4 regions of the Bradyrhizobium sp. HKCCYLS3070 genome follow, and region 2 is predicted to be linked to each of the others. Evidence: predicted binding sites of a transcription regulator. Region 2 holds the regulator's gene; each other region holds the start of a gene.
The links. Region 2 encodes PhoB, which activates phosphate uptake and scavenging genes when phosphate is short. Its sites were predicted from a motif close to TGTCATNNANCTGTCAT; they were not measured.
Positions count from the first base shown of each region.

Region 1 (4,469 bases), on a different contig from region 2:
TGTGAACGTGCGGGCGATGGCCTCACGGCCTTGCGCCTCAGACCAGCCGGGAAGCTCCCGCAAGGCGGTGGCGCGTGCCTCCGTCGACAATGGTTGCGGCATCTCGATCTCCTCTTGTGCTGCAATCGACCGGACACGTGGCGGCATCCGGGTGATCGCGGGGCTACCTCCGGCTGGATCGCGCTGGTGTCCGGTTGCCAAGACTAACCGAAAACGCATCCCGATCAGAGCCTTGTCACAGGCGCGATGCCGGAGGCGCTTGGAACTGCCCCGATCCTCCGGCGACTGGTGCGATGGTAACCATGACGCAGATGTCACCCCGGGCGGACAAGAAATTTGCTACAGTTCGGCTCTATTGAAGGACGACGTGGCCAGACGAAGCCGCCTGTGGCATCGCCCGGGCCTGGGACCACCGGAGGACGGGATCTGGTAGATACTCAGACCACGCCAGCGCAGCGCTCACGGATGCGCCCTGCCGTGTTCATCGTCATCGCCGGGATCCTTGCGGTCGTCGGCGCTTTGACGGGTGCCTACTATTTCGCGATGCGTCCCGTGGTGCTCAAGATCGCGGTCGGTCCGCCCAACAGCGACGACCTGAAGGTCGTCCAGGCCCTGACCCAGGCCTTTTCCCAGTCGCACGCCTCCGTCAGGCTGCGGCCGGTTCCGACCGAGGGCGCCGCACAGAGCGCGCAGGCGCTGGCCGCAGGCAAGGTTGATCTCGCGATCGTCCGGGGTGACCTCGAGGTCCCAAAGAACGCGCAGGCCGTGGCGACGCTGCGCAAGAACGTCGCCGTGCTCTGGGTGCCTCCGGGCGGCAAGGGCAAGGGTCGCAAGGGCGCCAAGATCACCAAGATCTCCCAGCTCGCGGGCCACAAGGTCGGCATCATCGGTCGGACCCCGGCGAACGCCAATTTGCTGAAGGTGATCCTGCATCAATACGGCGTCGACGCCGGCAAGGTTGAGATCGTCCAAGTCCCGATCACCGAGGCCGCCGAAGCCGTGCGCAACCAGCGGGCGGACGTCTATCTTGCGGCCGGACCCATCAATAGCAAGATCACGGCGGATGCGATCGCCGCTGCCACCAAGGACGGCGGCACGCCGACCTTCCTGGCGATCGATTCGGCCGAAGCGATCGCGCAGAACCACCCCGAATATGAATCGACCGAAATTCCCGCCGGCGCGTTTGGCGGCTCGCCCGATCGTCCCGAGGACGAGGTGAAGACCATCAGCTTCAACCACCACATCGTGGCGCGCAAAGGCCTGTCGGATTCGACAGTGTCCGCGTTCACCCATCAGCTGTTTTCGGTGCGCCAGCAATTGCTGTCGGAGTTCCCGCTGGCTGCCAAGATCGAGACCCCCGACACCGACAAGGACGCCGCGATTCCGGCGCATCCCGGCGCGGCGGCGTTCATCAACGGCGAGGAGAAGACCTTCCTCGACCGCTACAGCGACTACATCTGGTGGGGCCTGATGGCGCTTTCGGCGATGGGTTCGGCCGGTGCGTGGTTCGCCGGCTATCTCAAGCGCGACGAACGCACCATCAACACCTCGCTGCGCGATCGTCTGCTGGAGATGATCACGATCGCGCGCAAGAGCGATTCGACCGAGGAGCTCGACCAGCTGCAGAGCGAGGCCGACGAGATCCTGCGCAACACGCTGACCTGCTTCGAGGACGGTGCAATCGAGCACGCGGCGTTGACCGCGTTCAACATCGCGCTCGAGCAGTTCCACAACGCGGTGGCCGATCGCAAGCTCATCCTGATGAGCATGCCCGCCAATCTGCAGCGAACCGGCGCGCAGTTGCGTGCCGCCGGCACCTGAGGGCGGACGATGTTCGCCCTGCGGCCGCGTCACGCGCTGTCCACGGCGCGATTGTAATTCCAGCGTCATCAATCTTTTCTAGGTCTGCCGGGCCGTGGCTCGCGCCGGCTCCCGCGCGCGATCCGACCAGGAGATCCGCATGACGCTTCGCATTCCTCGACCGCAGACAGCCCTGTCCCGCCGCCGCTTCCTGTCGACGGCCGCCGCAGCCGGCGTCACGACGCTGGCGATGCCCTATCTGAGCCGCGCCGCCGACCGGCCGCAGATCACGCATGGCGTGCAGTCCGGCGACGTCGGCATGGATGGTGGCGTGGTCTGGGCGCGCGCCGACCGGCCGTCGCACATGCTGGTCGAGGTGGCGACCACCGAATCGTTCAAGGACGCGCGTACGCTGCCTCCGATTGCCGCGCTTCCGGAAAGCGACTTCACGGCCAAGATGCTGATCGACGGCCTTCCGAGCGGCCAGGACATCTTCTACCGTGTCAAGTTCCGCGACCTGTCGCATACCGCGGTCGAAAGCGAGGCCGTGGCCGGCCGCTTCCGCACCGCGCCAGGCAACAAGCGCGACGTCTCGTTCGTCTGGGGCGGCGACGTGGCGGGGCAGGGCTGGGGCATCAATCCCGATGATGGCGGCATGTTCACCTTCTCGACGATGAAGAAGCACCGCCCGGACTTCTTCCTGCACTCCGGCGACACCATCTACGCCGACGGTCCGATCAAGTCCGAGGTGAAGCTGCCGGACAACAAGGTATGGAAGAACCTCACCGTGGAAGAGAAGGCCAAGGTCGCCGAGACGCTCGACGAATTTCGTGCCGCCCACAAATACAATTTCCTCGACGAGAATGTTCGCGCCTTCAATGCCGAGGTGCCGATCTTCGTGCAGTGGGACGATCACGAGGTCACCAACAACTGGTCGGCCTCCAAGGAGCTGCCCGCCGCCTACAAGGAGCGCAACATCCAGTTGCTCGCGGCCCGCGCGGCGCGCGCCTTCCACGAGATGTATCCGATGCGCGAGAGCATCATCGAGCCGGGCCGAGTCTATCGCACCATCAACTATGGCCCGCATCTCGACGTGTTCGTGCTCGACGAGCGCAGCTACCGCGGCGCCAACGGTCCCAATCTCGAGGACGAGTATGGTCCGGCGTCCTACTTCATCGGGCCGGAGCAGATGCGCTGGTTGAAGCAGGCGCTGCTCAATTCCCGCGCGACTTGGAAGGTGATCGCCTCCGACATGCCGCTCAGCATCATCGTCTATGACGACGCGGCCAACAAGAAGGGCTCGGAAGCCATCGCCCAGGGTGACGGCCCGGCGCGCGGCCGCGAGCTCGAGATTGCCGAGATCCTGCGCTTCATCAAGACCGCGCCGATCCAGAACACGGTGTGGCTGACGGCGGACGTGCACTACGCGGCCGCGCATTATTACGATCCGAACAAAGCGCAGTTTCAGGACTTCGAGCCGTTCTGGGAGTTCGTCTCCGGTCCGCTGCATGCCGGCACGTTCGGTCCGAACGAGCTCGATAACACCTTCGGCCCCGAGGTGCGCTTCATCAAGGCGCCCGGCCTCGACAGGCAGAATCTGCCGCCGTCGGCCGGCATGCAGTTCTTCGGCCACGTCAAGATCGAAGGCGCCACGGGCCAGATGACCGTGACCCTGCGGGATCGCGCCGACGTCGCGCTGTGGTCGACCACGCTCGATCCGAAGCTCGGCTGAGGTCTCGTTGTTCGGCGGCAAGACGATCGCGTGCGGCGACGGCAACTAATCGCGTCGCCGCAGCACCGCCTCCAGCGCCTCGGTCGGGCAAGGCTTCGGCAGCCGCGGCCGGTCGGCGAATGCGGCCGGCACGCGGTCGGCGCCATAGCCGGTCGAGAATGCGAAGGGAATGCCGAGCGCCGTCAGCCGCTCGGCAATCGCAAAGCTCTTTTCGCGGACCAGGCCGACATCGAGCAGCGCGAATTGCGGGACGCGCTCGGCGATCATGGCGAGCGCGGTTGCGACGTTGGCTGCGATCCTGATGTCGGGAACGCCGAGGTCGGTGATCGTGTCTTCCAGTCCGAGCGCAATGATGGGGTCGTCTTCGACGACCAGCACATGCTGATAGAACTCGGGCACGCCTGATTGCGAGCTGGTCATGGGATCTGCGGGTTCCAGGATGAGGGATGGACCCCGCGGCCGGCGCCTCCTCTCGAGCGCGCTGGCGGGTTCCTGGAACCAAGGCAGCATATCAGAGTTCCTGTGTCGGTGCACTTGTGAACACAAGGTGCACGGATCACGCACATGCGTTGCGCACGGGGATGACGATGCTGAGCCAAGGTGTGACCACGCTGAGCCGGGAGCGGCCCTACAACAACCTGCTGCGGCGGCTCAGTCCGGCCGACTACGCGCTGATCTCGCCGTATCTGGTGGAGGACGAGGCAACGCCGAACGAGCTGCTCTACAGTCCGGGTGACGACGTCCAGATCGTGCATTTTCCCTGCGGGCCGGCGCTGACGTCCTATCTCGTTCCCAATGAGGATGGCCGCGACGTCGAGACCATCCTGGTCGGCCGCGAGGGCGCCGTCGGCGGGATCGTCAGCGAAGGCTTCCTGCCGGCCTACACACGGATCGTCGTCAAGTTCGGCGGCCCGTTCGCACGGCTGCCGCTGTCCCG
Region 1 covers NZ_JBNPTI010000003.1:501,580-506,048, forward strand. Annotated here, with positions in the region: gene ACQR03_RS14805 (4a-hydroxytetrahydrobiopterin dehydratase) at 1-147, opposite strand, end outside; gene ACQR03_RS14810 (TAXI family TRAP transporter solute-binding subunit) at 478-1,821, shown strand; gene ACQR03_RS14815 (alkaline phosphatase D family protein) at 1,961-3,532, shown strand; gene ACQR03_RS14820 (response regulator) at 3,578-3,952, opposite strand; gene ACQR03_RS14825 (Crp/Fnr family transcriptional regulator) at 4,120-4,469, shown strand, end outside.
Region 1: a site for PhoB is predicted at 1,874-1,890, ahead of ACQR03_RS14815 (alkaline phosphatase D family protein). Genes of this name have one in related genera too.

Region 2 (4,469 bases):
GCCACCACAGCAGCCGAGGGGCACGAGGATGATCAATTTGAACAATCGTCATACTCGGACTATAGCAAGAGCCAGGCCAGTTCGGTAAAGCCCCCCGCTGCAGGCAAAAGCTGCAGGAAAACGTGGGCGGCCCTTCCCGGATTGCCCTCTCGCTTGGCAACCCGCTATCCAGTCACGCACAGATCATGACCAGCGGCGGGACATCTTCTTCTCTCGCCCCTCCTTCGCTCACCGCATCGAGGCACTCTGTGCCGTGATCTCGCGCCGCACGACCGCCTCGAACTGGCTCGCGGGGGCGGCGAACATCAGCCGGGTCTCCTCGTGGAACGCCGAGAAGATGCCGACCACGGCCGGCTGTCCGCCGACTTCGGCCATGATGGGGGAGCCCGAATAGCCGAAATTGGCGAGGCAATGCACCGTCAGCAGCATCCCGTCCTTGGTCATGCCGGCGCTGCAATTGCGCTGGCCGGTCGGCGAATAGCGCCGCTCCTGGCCATAGCCGATCTCGGAGATGGTTCCGGCCGTGGTCGCAGCCTGCAATTCCTCGCGCGTCAGCGCCCTGACCTCAACCGGCTTCGACGGCAGCGCGTCCTTCAGCACGATCAGCGCCCAATCGGCGGGCGAGCGGTCGAGCGACCATCTGTCGTGCCGGGTCGGGACGAAATCGGGCGCCACGATCAGCTTGTCGGCGACCGACGATGCCGCCGGCGTGCCCCTGTTCATGCCGGCCAGGAAGCGGACGTTGCCGGGGCTGACCTGCGCCACGCCGTTGAACACGCAATGCGCCGCGGTGAGCACGACGCGCGGCGCGACCAGCGTGCCGGTGCACCAGCCGCCGGTCGAGTATTGCGCGACGGTGACGACGCCGATCGACGACGCCGGCCACGAGGTGGGATCGACGACCTCGCCGATGTGGCGGTCGAGCCCGAGCAGTTGCTCCGGACGCGGAGCGGCGATGCCGGCCTCCGCCGATTCCGGCTTCGGCCGCCAGGCCGCAATGGCACTCTGAGCCTGGACGCGCTGCGGCTCGGTCAACTTGACCCGCTGCACGTCGCGGCCGGCCGATCGCACGCCGCTACGGCCCGCCATCACCAGCCAGGCATAGCCCTGCACGACGTCCTGTTTCACACCGCGGCCGTCGAGCAGCATCAGGCCGAGCATGTATTGCGACTGGGCGAAGCCCTGCGCCGCGGCGCGGCTGAACCAGCGGCCGGCTTCGCCGTAATTGCTCGCAACACCTTCGCCATTGACGTAGGCGATGCCGAGATAGTGTTGCGCGGCAGCGAGCCCCTGATCGGCGGCCTTGCGGTACCACGCCAGCGCCTCGGCGGGGTTGCGCGGTTGGCCCCAGCCGAAGGCGTGCATGAAGCCGACGTCGAACTGCGCCCGCGCATCGCCCTTGGCGGCCAGCGGCAGCAGCCGTCGCATCGCCGCCGCATGCTGCCCGTTGCCTGCCGCCGCGACCGCGTCTTCGAGCTCGGCGGCCGTGGCGCCCGCCGCGCCGCCGAGCAGCACGGCAAGAGATATGATGATGGTCTTGATCAAGGGCGTCCGCTGGCACCGAAACATCGTGACGGCCACGAAGCAGACACGATCAAGACGGCGGCGGCGTGGCGGAAAGCGGACCGCGATCTCCTCAATCGGGCCGCCTCGCGTCTCACACCTGCTGCGTCCTCACGCCGGATCGCCCCTTACACCTGCTCGCTCTTGGCGAAGCGATCATCGAGCGCATAACCGGCGCCGCGCACGGTGCGGATCGGGTCCTGCTCGCGGCCGGGATTGAGCAGCTTGCGCAGGCGGCCGATATGGACGTCGACGGTGCGCTCGTCGATGTAGATGTCGCGGCCCCAGACACTGTCGAGCAGCTGCTCGCGGCTGAACACGCGGCCGGGATGCTCCAGGAAGAACTCGAGCAGGCGGTATTCGGTCGGGCCGAGATCGATCGGCCTACCAGAGCGCGCCACGCGGCGCTTCTCGCGGTCGAGCTCGATGTCGCCATAGGACAGCACGGTCGCCAGCCGCTCCGGACTCGCCCGCCGCAGCAGGCCTTTCACCCGCGCCAGAAGCTCCGGCACCGAGAACGGCTTGACGATGTAGTCGTCGGCGCCGGTCGCGAGGCCGCGCACGCGCTCGCTCTCCTCGCCGCGTGCGGTGAGCATGATGATCGGCAACTGCCGGGTCTCGGTCCGCGCCCGCAGGCGGCGGCACAGCTCGATGCCGGACAGGCCCGGCAGCATCCAGTCGAGCACGACGAGATCGGGAACACGCTCCTTCAGGCGCGTGTCGGCTTCGTCGCCGCGCGCCACTGTCTCGACCTCGTAGCCTTCGGCCTCGAGGTTGTAGCGCAGCAGCGTCGTCAGCGCCTCCTCGTCCTCCACCACCAGAATTCGGGCGCCCATGTCTGAACCGTCTCTCTCAGTTGCCGGGGATCGTCGATGCGAAGCTCGTCATGTCGCCCTTCGGGCGCTTGTCCATGATCTGCTGGCCTTCGATCATATAGAACACCGTCTCGGCGATGTTGGTCGCGTGATCGCCGATGCGCTCGATATTCTTGGCGCAGAACATCAGGTGGATGCAGAACGAGATGTTGCGCGGATCCTCCATCATGTAGGTCAGGAGCTCGCGAAACAGCGAGGTGCAGATGGCATCGACTTCCTCATCGCCCTTCCACACCGTCATCGCCGCCGGCAAATCGTGCGCGGCATAGGCGTCCAGCACCGTCTTGACCTGCGACTGCACGAGATCGGTCATGTGCTCGAGCCCGCGGATCAGCTTCAGCGGATGGAAGTCGCTCTCCAGCGCCGCGACGCGCTTGCCGATGTTCTTGGCGAGGTCGCCGATGCGCTCCAGATCGGTCGCCACGCGCATCGCGCCGACGATCTCGCGCAGGTCGACCGCCATCGGCTGTCGCCGGGCGATGGTGAGAACGGCGCGCTCCTCGATGATGCGCTGCAGCTTGTCGACCTCGGCGTCGGTGGCGACCACCTTCTGGCCGAGCGCGATGTCGCGTCGCACCAGCGCATCGACGGAATCGACGATCAGCCGCTCGGCGAGGCCGCCCATCTCCGATACCAGACGGGTGAGGTCCTGCAGATCGCTGTCGAACGCCTTGGCGGTATGTTCACTGGCCATGATGATCTCCTGAAGACAATGTCGTCGGCGTCAGCCGAACCGGCCGGTGATGTAATCCTGGGTCCGCCGATCGCTCGGCGAGGTGAAGATCTTGCTGGTGTCGTCGAACTCGATCAGCTCGCCGAGATACATGAAGGCGGTCTTGTCGGAGACGCGCGCCGCCTGCTGCATGTTATGCGTCACGATGGCGATCGTATAGTTTTCGGCGAGTTCCTGGATCAGCTCCTCGACCTTGGCGGTCGAGATCGGATCGAGCGCCGAGCACGGCTCGTCGAACAGGATCACCTCCGGCCGGACCGCCACGGTACGCGCGATGCACAGCCGCTGCTGCTGGCCGCCGGACAGCGACAGGCCCGAGGCGTTGAGCTTGTCCTTGACCTCGTTCCACAACGCGCCGCCGCGCAGCGCCTTCTCGACCCGGTCGTCCATCTCCGACTTGGAGATCTTCTCATAGAGGCGGATGCCGAAGGCGATGTTCTCGTAGATCGTCATCGGGAACGGCGTCGGCTTCTGGAACACCATGCCGACCCGGGCACGCAGCAGGTTCAGATCGAGCTTGGGATCGAGGATGTTGGTGTTGTCGAGCATCAGCTGCCCGGTCGCCCGCTGCCCCGGATAGAGATCGTACATCCGGTTGAAGATGCGCAGCAGCGTGGACTTGCCGCAGCCGGACGGGCCGATGAACGCGGTGACGCGGTTGGTGCCCAGCGACAGGTTGATGTTCTTCAGCGCATGATGGTCGCCGTAGTAGAAGTTGAGGTTGCGCGCGGTCACCTTGGCCGGCGCATCCGGAAGCGCCTTGCCGTGAAGAGCGTGATTGGGCTGACTGACGGAGACGGACAGTTCGGTCATTTGGTGTTCCTCTCGGCGCCGAGAATGCGTGCACCGATGTTCAGGGCGAGCACGGCCAGAGTGATGAGAAGGGCTCCGCTCCAGGCCAGTTGTTTCCAGTAGGCATAAGGGCTCTGGACGAAATTGTTGATGGTGACGGGCAGGTTCGCCATCGTCTTGGAAAGGTTGAGGCTCCAGAACTGGTTCGACAGCGCGGTGAACAGCAGAGGCGCGGTCTCGCCGGCGACGCGGGCGGTCGCCAGCAGCACGCCGGTGATGAGGCCCGAGCGCGCCGCCCGATAGGCGATGCGGCGGATCACCAGCGAGCGCGGCAGGCCGAGCGCAGACGCCGCCTCGCGCAGCGGGTTGGGCACGAGCAGCAGCATGTCCTCGGTGGTGCGCAGCACCACCGGGATCACGATGACCGCCAATGCAAGGGAACCCGCGAGTGCCGAGAAGCCGCCCATCGGCACCACGACCGCACCATAGATGAACAGGCCGATGAT
Region 2 covers NZ_JBNPTI010000005.1:356,322-360,790, forward strand. Annotated here, with positions in the region: gene ACQR03_RS19215 (HoxN/HupN/NixA family nickel/cobalt transporter) at 1-52, opposite strand, end outside; gene ACQR03_RS19220 (trypsin-like serine protease) at 229-1,545, opposite strand; gene phoB (phosphate regulon transcriptional regulator PhoB) at 1,692-2,399, opposite strand; gene phoU (phosphate signaling complex protein PhoU) at 2,416-3,132, opposite strand; gene pstB (phosphate ABC transporter ATP-binding protein PstB) at 3,163-3,984, opposite strand; gene pstA (phosphate ABC transporter permease PstA) at 3,981-4,469, opposite strand, start outside.

Region 3 (4,469 bases), on a different contig from region 2:
CGTAGGGGCCGTTGATGATCGGCGCCGACTTGTGAATGATGCGGAAGTCGTCCTTCTTCATCGGCGAACCGTCAGCGTTCTTCAGCATGCCCTTGGTCAGCATCTGGGCCAACGTCGAATCGTTGTCGCTCGTCCATTGGTTGGCCGCGATGTCGACAGTCCCCTGCGAAAGGGCCAGCACCGCGTTCTCGTGGCTGCCGGTGAAGACAACCTTGCCAAAATACGTCTCGGCGTCGGTCACGCCCATCTTGTTGAGCTCGAAGCGGGGCACGTTGTTGCCCGACGTTGAGTTCGGATCGACGAGGCCGAGATTCTTGCCCTTGAGGTCTTCGACCTTCCGGTACGGGCTGCTCGCCTTGACGAAGAACACCGAATAGTAGCCGGTGCTGCCGTCGGAGTTGATGTCGTTGGCGAAGGCATCGGTCTTGACCCCGGTGAGCCGGGCGCGGGCAAACGACGCCGAGCCATAGCTCGCGATGTGGATGTTGCCGGCGCGCTGGCCTTCGATCACGGCCGCATAATCGTTGGCGATACGCAGCGTCACCTTCACGCCCAGCTCTTTCGAGAGATAGTTCACGAAAGGCGTCCAGCGCTCGGTGACACCCGAGGCGTTCTCTGCCGGGACCACGGCGAAGGTCAGCTCAGGATACTTCGCCTTCCAGTCCTCGGCTGACGCCGAGGCCGTGAAAGCCAGCGCAGCGACGCCCGCCAGAACGATGCGACGATTGATCATAACATGCCCTCTTGTTGCAGTAAGTAACAGGTCTCGCCCCCGCGCCATGCGGAAGCTCGAGCTTGCAGAAATCCGCGTCTCAGGCCACGGCCGCTTCGCCAAGTACCGGCACCGTTGCCGCCGGTGCCGGATGGATCGAACCCATCACCTCGTCCGCCTCGAGATCGTAGAGTTCACGTGCGATCTGCGCCGTCAGCGCCGACGGCACGTCGTCGAACACGATCCGTCCGGTCGCCATGCCGATCAGGCGATCGCAATAGCTGCGCGCCAGATCGAGCGAATGCAGATTGCAGACGACGGTGATGCCGAAATGCTTGTTGATGCGCAGCAACGCGTCCATCACGATCTTGGTGTTACGGGGATCGAGCGAGGCGATCGGCTCGTCTGCGAGAATGATCTCGGGGTTCTGCACCATCGCGCGCGCGATCGCGACGCGCTGCTGCTGCCCGCCCGAGAGCTGATCGGCGCGCTGCGCGGCGAGGGAGGCCATGTCGAACTGTTCGAGCGCGGACAGCGCCATGGCGACATCCTCCGCTGGCCAGAGCAGCGCCAGCGAGCGCCACGACGGGATTTCGGCCAGTCGCCCCATCAGCACGTTCGTCAGCACGTCCAATCGGCCGACCAGATTGAACTGCTGGAAGATCATCGCCGAGCGCGCGCGCCACTGCCGCAGGTCACGGCCGCGCAGCGCCGTCACGTCGAGATCCTTGAAGAGGACGCGCCCGCCACTCACCGGGCTCAGACGATTGATGGACCGCAGCAGGGTCGACTTGCCGGCGCCGGAACGCCCGATCACGCCGACGAAGCTGCCCGGTGCAACAGAGAAGGATGCATTGTCGACTGCGGCTTTCATGCCAAAACGGCACGTCAGGCCATCCACCACCAGCATTGAATTCTCCAGACGCCTCGCTTTGGCCTATCGCTAGCGTCTGGATTCTACAGTTATGTGACAGGGACACTGCGGCGCCACGTCCGTCCACATGCCGGTCACAGTCATGCAGATGTCACGCCTCTGTCATAGGGGAGATCCAACACCCTCACAGGCGTAGAGACAGGACGCGAGATGGCCGGCAAGTCGCTTTCGATTGAACCTACCGTTGATCCCTCGGCCAAGCTCCAGGACGTGACGCTCGGCGCCTATTGCGAGATAGGCGCCCGCACCATCCTGCAGGAGGTGACGATGGGCGACTACTCCTATGTGGTCAACGATTCCCAGATCACCTACACGAGGATCGGGAAGTTCTGCTCGATCGCGGCGATGACCCGGATCAATCCGGGCAACCACCCGATGCAGCGGGCGACGCAGGCCCATTTCACCTATCGCGCCAGCGCCTATTTTCCAGGAGAGCCGGACGATGCGGAGTTCTTCGCCTGGCGGAGAGAGCATCATGTCCAGATCGGACACGATGTCTGGATCGGCCATGGCGCGATCGTGCTGCCGGGCCGCAACATCGGCACCGGCGCGGTCGTGGCGGCTGGCGCCATCGTCACCAAGGACGTTCCGGCCTATACCGTCGTCGCCGGCAATCCGGCGCGCCCGATCAAGCGCCGGTTTCCGCACGAGGTCGAGCAGCGGCTGCTGGATCTGGCGTGGTGGGATTGGAATCACGAGGCGCTGCGCGCGGCGCTGCCGGATTTTCGCAAGCTCGCGATCACTGCGTTTCTCGACAAATACGAGGCTGCCCTCGACGCGCGCGTCGCGGTGCTGCAGAGTGCCGCCCCATGACCGATATCTGCATCTCGCGAGGCCGCTGCCTCGTCGATACCGACCTCGTAGACACTTCCTTGATCATATCCGGCGGCGTGATCGCCGGCATCGGGACACCGGGACGCCGGTCGGGTCTCGAACTCGATGCGGAGGGGCTCACTGTGCTTCCCGGCATCGTCGACATCCACGGCGATGCGTTCGAGCGCCAGATGATGCCGCGCGCCGGGGTCGATTTCCCGACAGACGTTGCGCTGATCGACAGCGACCGCCAGGCCATCAGCAATGGCATCACCACGGTCTTTCACGCGACGACCTGGTCATGGGAGCCGGGCCTGCGCAGCGCCGACAATGCGCGGCGCCTGCTCGAATCGATCGAAGCGCTGCGCCCGCGGCTCGCAGCCGACACGCGCTTTCATCTGCGTCACGAGACCTTCAATCTCGACGATGAGGAGGAGATCGGCCGGTGGCTCGCCGACCGGCGCGTTGACCTGTTCGCCTTCAACGATCACATGGATTCGACGGTGGCGAGTCTGGACAAGCCGCACAAGCGCCAGCGCATGGTCGACCGCACCGGCCTGCCCGGCGCGGAGTTCGACCGGTTGGTCGCGCGCATCGCCGCTCGCGCCGACGCCGTTCCGGCCTCGATCGCGCGGCTGGCCGAGATCGCACGCAAGGCTGGTGTCCGCATGCTGTCGCATGACGACAACAGCCCGGCCATGCGCAAGGCGTTTCGCAGCCAGGGAGTGACCATCGCAGAGTTTCCGGTCAATGAGGAGACCGCGCGCGAGGCCGCTCAAGGGGACGACGCGATCGTATTCGGCGCGCCCAACGTCGTCCGTGGCGGCAGCCATACCGGGTGGACGAAGGCCAGCGACATGATCGCCAAGGGCCTCTGCTCGGTGCTGGCCTCCGACTACTACTATCCAGCGCCGCTGCTGGCAGCGTACCGGCTTGCGGCCGACGGCGTTCTTCCGCTGGCGCGCGCCTGGGATCTGATCTCGGGCAGCCCTGCACGCGCAGCCGGGCTGGCGGACCGCGGCACGCTCGCCGAGGGCCGCCGCGCCGATATCATTCTGGTCGACGACCGCGTGCCGTTGCGCCCCCATGTCGTCGCCGTGATCGCGTCCGGCCGGCTGGTCTATCTCACCGAGACCGACCGGCTGAACGCCCGGCCGGCGCGTGCCATGGCGGCGGAGTAGCGAACCATGGCCAATCTTCTGCGCTATGCGATCTATTATGCTCCACCAGCGACGGCGGATCTGGCGGAATTCGGCGCGAGCCTGCTCGGATACGACGCGTGGAGCGGCGATGACCGCAGCTTTCCGAGCGAGATCGTCCGCGCGGTTCCAGACTGGGCTGAGCTGACCGCAGACCCGCGCAAATACGGCTTTCACGCGACCTTGAAGGCTCCGTTCGAGCTGTCCGATGCGGAGAACGAAGCCGCGCTCCGCAGCGCCTGTGCCGCGTTCGCGGCCACGCCGCGAGCCGTCCCGGCCATCCGTCCGATCGTGGACGCGATCAGCGGCTTCATCGCGATGATCCCCGGCGAGCCGTCGCCGGCGCTGCAACAGCTCGCGGCCGATTGTGTCCAGGCCTTTGAGCCATTTCGCGCTCCGATGACGGCCGACGACCGTGCTCGGCGCAAGCCGGATCTGCTGACACCACGGCAGCGCGATCATCTCGATCGTTGGGGTTATCCCTATGTCATGGAGGATTTCCGCTTCCACATGACGCTGACCTGCCGGCTGTCCGACGAACGGCGCCGGCCGATCCTGATGATGCTGCAGGAGAGATTCGCGGCACTGTCACTGACAAAGCTCCGGATCGACAGGATTGTGCTGTTCCGCCAGGCCAATGCCCACGAACGTTTCCGCATCATCGGAGACTGGCCGCTCACGGTCGTCCAGGGGGGATAGCGGCGTCAGTTCGGCATGGCCTGCATAGTGCGGCGGCGCCTCGCGGTCGAAGACCGAGAGTGGCGGCGAGATGTCGGCGCGCTCCCGCGGCAGGGCTCCCCATCCTGCCGCG
Region 3 covers NZ_JBNPTI010000006.1:358-4,826, reverse strand. Annotated here, with positions in the region: gene phnD (phosphonate ABC transporter substrate-binding protein) at 1-733, opposite strand, end outside; gene phnC (phosphonate ABC transporter ATP-binding protein) at 813-1,622, opposite strand; gene ACQR03_RS19890 (DapH/DapD/GlmU-related protein) at 1,797-2,459, shown strand; gene ACQR03_RS19885 (alpha-D-ribose 1-methylphosphonate 5-triphosphate diphosphatase) at 2,456-3,640, shown strand; gene ACQR03_RS19880 (DUF1045 domain-containing protein) at 3,647-4,357, shown strand.
Region 3: a site for PhoB is predicted at 1,736-1,752, ahead of phnC (phosphonate ABC transporter ATP-binding protein). Genes of this name have one in related genera too.

Region 4 (4,469 bases), on a different contig from region 2:
TTCCGAGGGCGAATATGCCGGCATGGGCGGCCGCGCGCATCGCGGCCTGCCGGAGGAGGTCGGCACCGAGGTCGCGGTCTTCACCCGCGTCGGCGTCACCCGCATCATGCGCTACGCGTTCAAGCTGGCGCAGTCGCGCCCGCGCAAGTTCCTCACCGTCGTCACCAAGTCGAATGCGCAGCGCCATGGCATGGTGATGTGGGACGAGATCGCCGCCGAGGTGGCGCGGGAATTCCCCGACGTGACCTGGGACAAGATGCTGGTCGATGCGATGACCGTGCGCATGACGCTGCAGCCGAAGAGCCTCGACACCATCGTGGCGACCAATTTGCATGCCGACATCCTGTCCGATCTCGCCGGCGCGCTGGCCGGCAGCCTCGGCGTGGCGCCGACCGGCAACATCGATCCGGAGCGGCGCTTCCCGTCGATGTTCGAGCCGATCCATGGTTCGGCGTTCGATATCACCGGCAAGGGCATCGCCAACCCGGTCGCGACGTTCTGGACCGGCGCGCAAATGCTCGAGCATCTCGGCGAGACGGACGCGGCCGCGCGGCTGATGGCTGCGGTCGAGAAAGTCTGTGCAGCCGGCATCCTGACCCCCGATGTTGGCGGCACGGCGACGACCAAGCAGGTGACCGACGCCGTCATCGACGCGATCCACGGCTCCAACGCCTGAGGCGTGCTGTTCTCTTGCACAATTCTGGCGTGTTCCGTGTCGCGCTTGCAATGGACGCTGCGGGGCGTATATCAGCGCTTCCGCTGCGTCCGCGCATGCCAATCACATGCGTGTCATAGAGACGCGAGACACGGCTTAAGGAGAAAGGACACATCATGCGTCGTCACCGTCGAGCCAAGATCGTCGCGACTGTCGGTCCCGCGAGCAATTCTCCGGAGATGCTGAAAGCGCTGTTCCTCGCCGGTGTGGACACCTTTCGTCTCAACTTCAGCCACGGCACCCAGGCCGATCACGCCAAGGTCCATGCCGCGGTCCGCGCCCTCGAGAAGGAAGTGCAGCGGCCGATCGGCATCTTGATGGATCTGCAGGGTCCTAAGATTCGCGTCGGCACGCTGCGCGACAAGAAGATCCAGGTCGAAGCCGGCGAGACGATTCGATTTGTTCTCAACGGCACCGAGGGCGACAAGACATCGATTCCGTTGCCGCATCCGGAAATCTTTGCGGCAGTCTCGCCCGGTCACGATCTTCTGATCGATGACGGCCGCGTGCGCGTCCGCGTCACCGGCCTCGGCGACGACTGGATCGAGGCCAAGGTGATCGTCAGCGGCGCGATCTCCAATCACAAGGGCGTCAATCTGCCCGGCACCATTCTGGAGCTATCGCCGCTGACGGCCAAGGACCGTTCTGATCTTGCCTTTGGGCTCGACCTCGGCGTCGACTGGGTGGCGCTGTCGTTCGTGCAGAAGCCGTCCGACGTGCTGGAGGCGAGGGGCCTGATCAATGGCCGCGCCGGCATCATGTCCAAGATCGAGAAACCGGCGGCGCTGGAGCGGATCGACGACATCATCCAGCTCTCTGACGCGATCATGGTTGCGCGCGGCGATCTCGGCGTCGAGATTCCCAACGAGGACGTGCCGGGCAAGCAGAAGGAGCTGGTGCGCGCCTGCCGGCTCGCGGTGAAGCCGGTGATCGTCGCGACGCAGATGCTGGATTCGATGGTCGCGACGCCGACGCCGACGCGCGCCGAGGTCTCCGACGTCGCGACCGCGATCTATGACGGCGCCGACGCGGTGATGCTGTCGGCGGAATCGGCCAGCGGGCAATATCCGCGCGAGGCGGTGGCGATGATGGACAGCATCATCAAGGCCACCGAAGGCCACAAGATGTACCGCTCGATCGTCGAGGCGACGCAGCCGGGCGAGGAGCAGACGCCGCCGCATGCGGTGGCGACCGCGGCGGCCGATCTCGCCTCGGCGATCCACGCCAAGGCGATCGTGGCCTATACGTCGAGCGGCACCTCGGCCTCGCGCGTTGCGCGCAAGCGGCCGAGCCTGCCGATTCTGGCGATCACGCCGAATGAGGACACCTCGCGGCGGATGTGCCTGCTGTGGGGCGCGCACAGCGTGCTGTCGCAGGACGTGCAGAGCTACGAGGAGATGGTCGAGCGCGCGACCTTCTTCGCCGTGCAGGAGGAGTTCGCTGAAGCCGGCGACCTGCTCGTCGTCGTCGCCGGCATTCCGTTCGCGCAGACCGGCACCACCAACAATCTGCGCGTCGTCACCGTGCCGAGATAGGAGGCTGATTTTCCCTGTTCGCGCTGCCCGCCTGTCGCCTGATTGTCGCACCCCGCTGGTATCGCGGGGCAGTGACGAGGGACATCGCGAGTCGTCAAACGAGCGGTGTCCGGTCGCGGTCCGGCAGGATGGGTTCTGCCGGTGCGGCGTTTCGTCATCGCGGTGTCATCAGGGACTGTTAGGTGGGCGCGCATGGGACTTGAGACTGCTGGTGAAGAAAGCCCGGCTCGGCGCTTTCGGACGTTGTTCATCTCGGACGTTCATCTCGGAGCCCGCGGCTCGCAGGCCAATCTCCTCGTCGATTTCCTGCGTCACCATGATGCCGACACGATCTATCTGGTCGGCGACATCATCGACGGCTGGGCGCTCAAATCGAGCTGGCATTGGCCGCAGTCGCATAACGACCTGGTGCAGAAGATGCTGCGCAAGGCCCGCAAGGGCGCCAAGATCGTCTATGTCCCCGGCAATCACGACGAGTTCCTGCGCGGCTATTACGGCACGCATTTCGGCGGCATCGACGTCGTCGAGAACATCTTGCACACCGGCACCGACGGCAAACGCTATCTGGTGATCCACGGCGACATCTTCGATCTGGTCGTGCAGAATGCGCGCTGGCTCGCCCATCTCGGCGACAAGGCCTATGACTTCGCCATCCAGATGAACCGTCTGGTCAACTTCTTCCGTCGCATGTTCGGCGTTCCCTATTGGTCGCTGTCGCAATGGGCCAAGCAGAAGGTCAAGAACGCCGTCAACTACATCGGCGCGTTCGAGACGGCGCTGGCCTCGGAGGCGCGGCGGCATGGCGCTGATGGCGTGATCTGCGGCCACATCCATTGCGCCGTCATCCGCGACCAGGACGGCATTCGCTACATGAATTGCGGCGACTGGGTCGAGAGCTGCACGGCGCTGGTCGAGCACGAGGACGGCCGTTTCGAGATCCTGACCTGGACCGATCCGCAGCGGCAACCCGCGCCGGTTCCGCAGCTGGCCGCCCGCGCCGCCTGACACCGGTTCCCTTGCCTCTCGGCAATCGGGCGCGGTAAAATAGGGGTATGACAGCTCATTCCCCGATCCTGCCCGTGACCGCCGCCGACATCGAGGCGGCGGCACGCGTCCTCGCGCCCGTGGCCGTGCGGACTCCGCTGCTGCCAGCCCCCGTGCTCAACGAGCGGTTCAAAGCGAACGTCTTCGTGAAGCCGGAGGTGCTGCAGCGGACCGGCTCGTTCAAGTTCCGCGGCGCCTACAACAAACTGGCGTCGATCCCGCAAGCAGCGCGCGGCAACGGCGTCGTCGCATTCTCCTCCGGCAATCATGCGCAGGGCGTCGCCCATGCCGCCACATTGCTGGGCATGGACGCCACGATCGTGATGCCCTCGGATGCGCCAGCGGCCAAGCGCGAGCGCACCAAGGCGTTCGGCGCCGACGTCGTGCTCTATGATCGCGATCGCGAGGACCGCGAAGCGATCGCGCGCGATATCGCAGCAAAGCGCGGCTCGACGGTGGTGCCGCCCTATGACGATCCCTACGTCATCGCAGGGCAGGGCACCGTCGGTCGTGAAATCGCCGAAGATCTCGCGGCGCTCGGCCTGTCGCCGGATCTGGTGATCGTCCCGGCTTCGGGCGGTGGACTGCTTGCCGGCGTCTCGACCGCGGTCAAGGCGCGCTTTCCCAACACCCGGATGGTCGTGGCCGAGCCAAAGGGTTTTGACGACCATGCGCGCTCGCTACGGGCCGGCCACCGCGAGGCGCACGACGCAAAGGGCCGGACCATCTGTGACGCGCTGATGGCGGCGATTCCAGGCGAGATCACCTTCGCCATCAACAGCCAACTGCTGTCGGCCGCGGTCGAGGCTTCGGATGAGGAGGTGGGGCGCGCGGTCGGCTTTGCCTTCCGGGAGCTGAAGCTCGTGGTCGAGCCCGGCGGTTCGGTCGGGCTTGCAGCATTGCTGGCCGGCCGGCTGGATGTGGCGGGCAAGACGGTGGTGATCGTTTTGTCCGGCGGCAATGTCGATGCTGAGCTCTACGCCAGGCTGATCGCCTGACGATCAAGCCTCAGTGAAAGCTGAGGCCGCCTTTTGCAAATCCCCCGCCGCCCATCCGCAGTCCGGACTGCGCGACGTGCGGCGTGCTCCGCGCCGGGCCGCCCTGCATCCCGCCTTGGCCACGCGCCATCGACGGATGCGACGCGTTGATGTTCGGCTTGAACGGTCCGGAATTGC
Region 4 covers NZ_JBNPTI010000006.1:298,922-303,390, forward strand. Annotated here, with positions in the region: gene ACQR03_RS21205 (tartrate dehydrogenase) at 1-676, shown strand, start outside; gene pyk (pyruvate kinase) at 832-2,250, shown strand; gene ACQR03_RS21215 (UDP-2,3-diacylglucosamine diphosphatase) at 2,443-3,255, shown strand; gene ACQR03_RS21220 (threonine ammonia-lyase) at 3,303-4,292, shown strand; gene ACQR03_RS21225 (caspase family protein) at 4,303-4,469, opposite strand, start outside.
Region 4: a site for PhoB is predicted at 2,403-2,419, ahead of ACQR03_RS21215 (UDP-2,3-diacylglucosamine diphosphatase). Genes of this name have one in related genera too.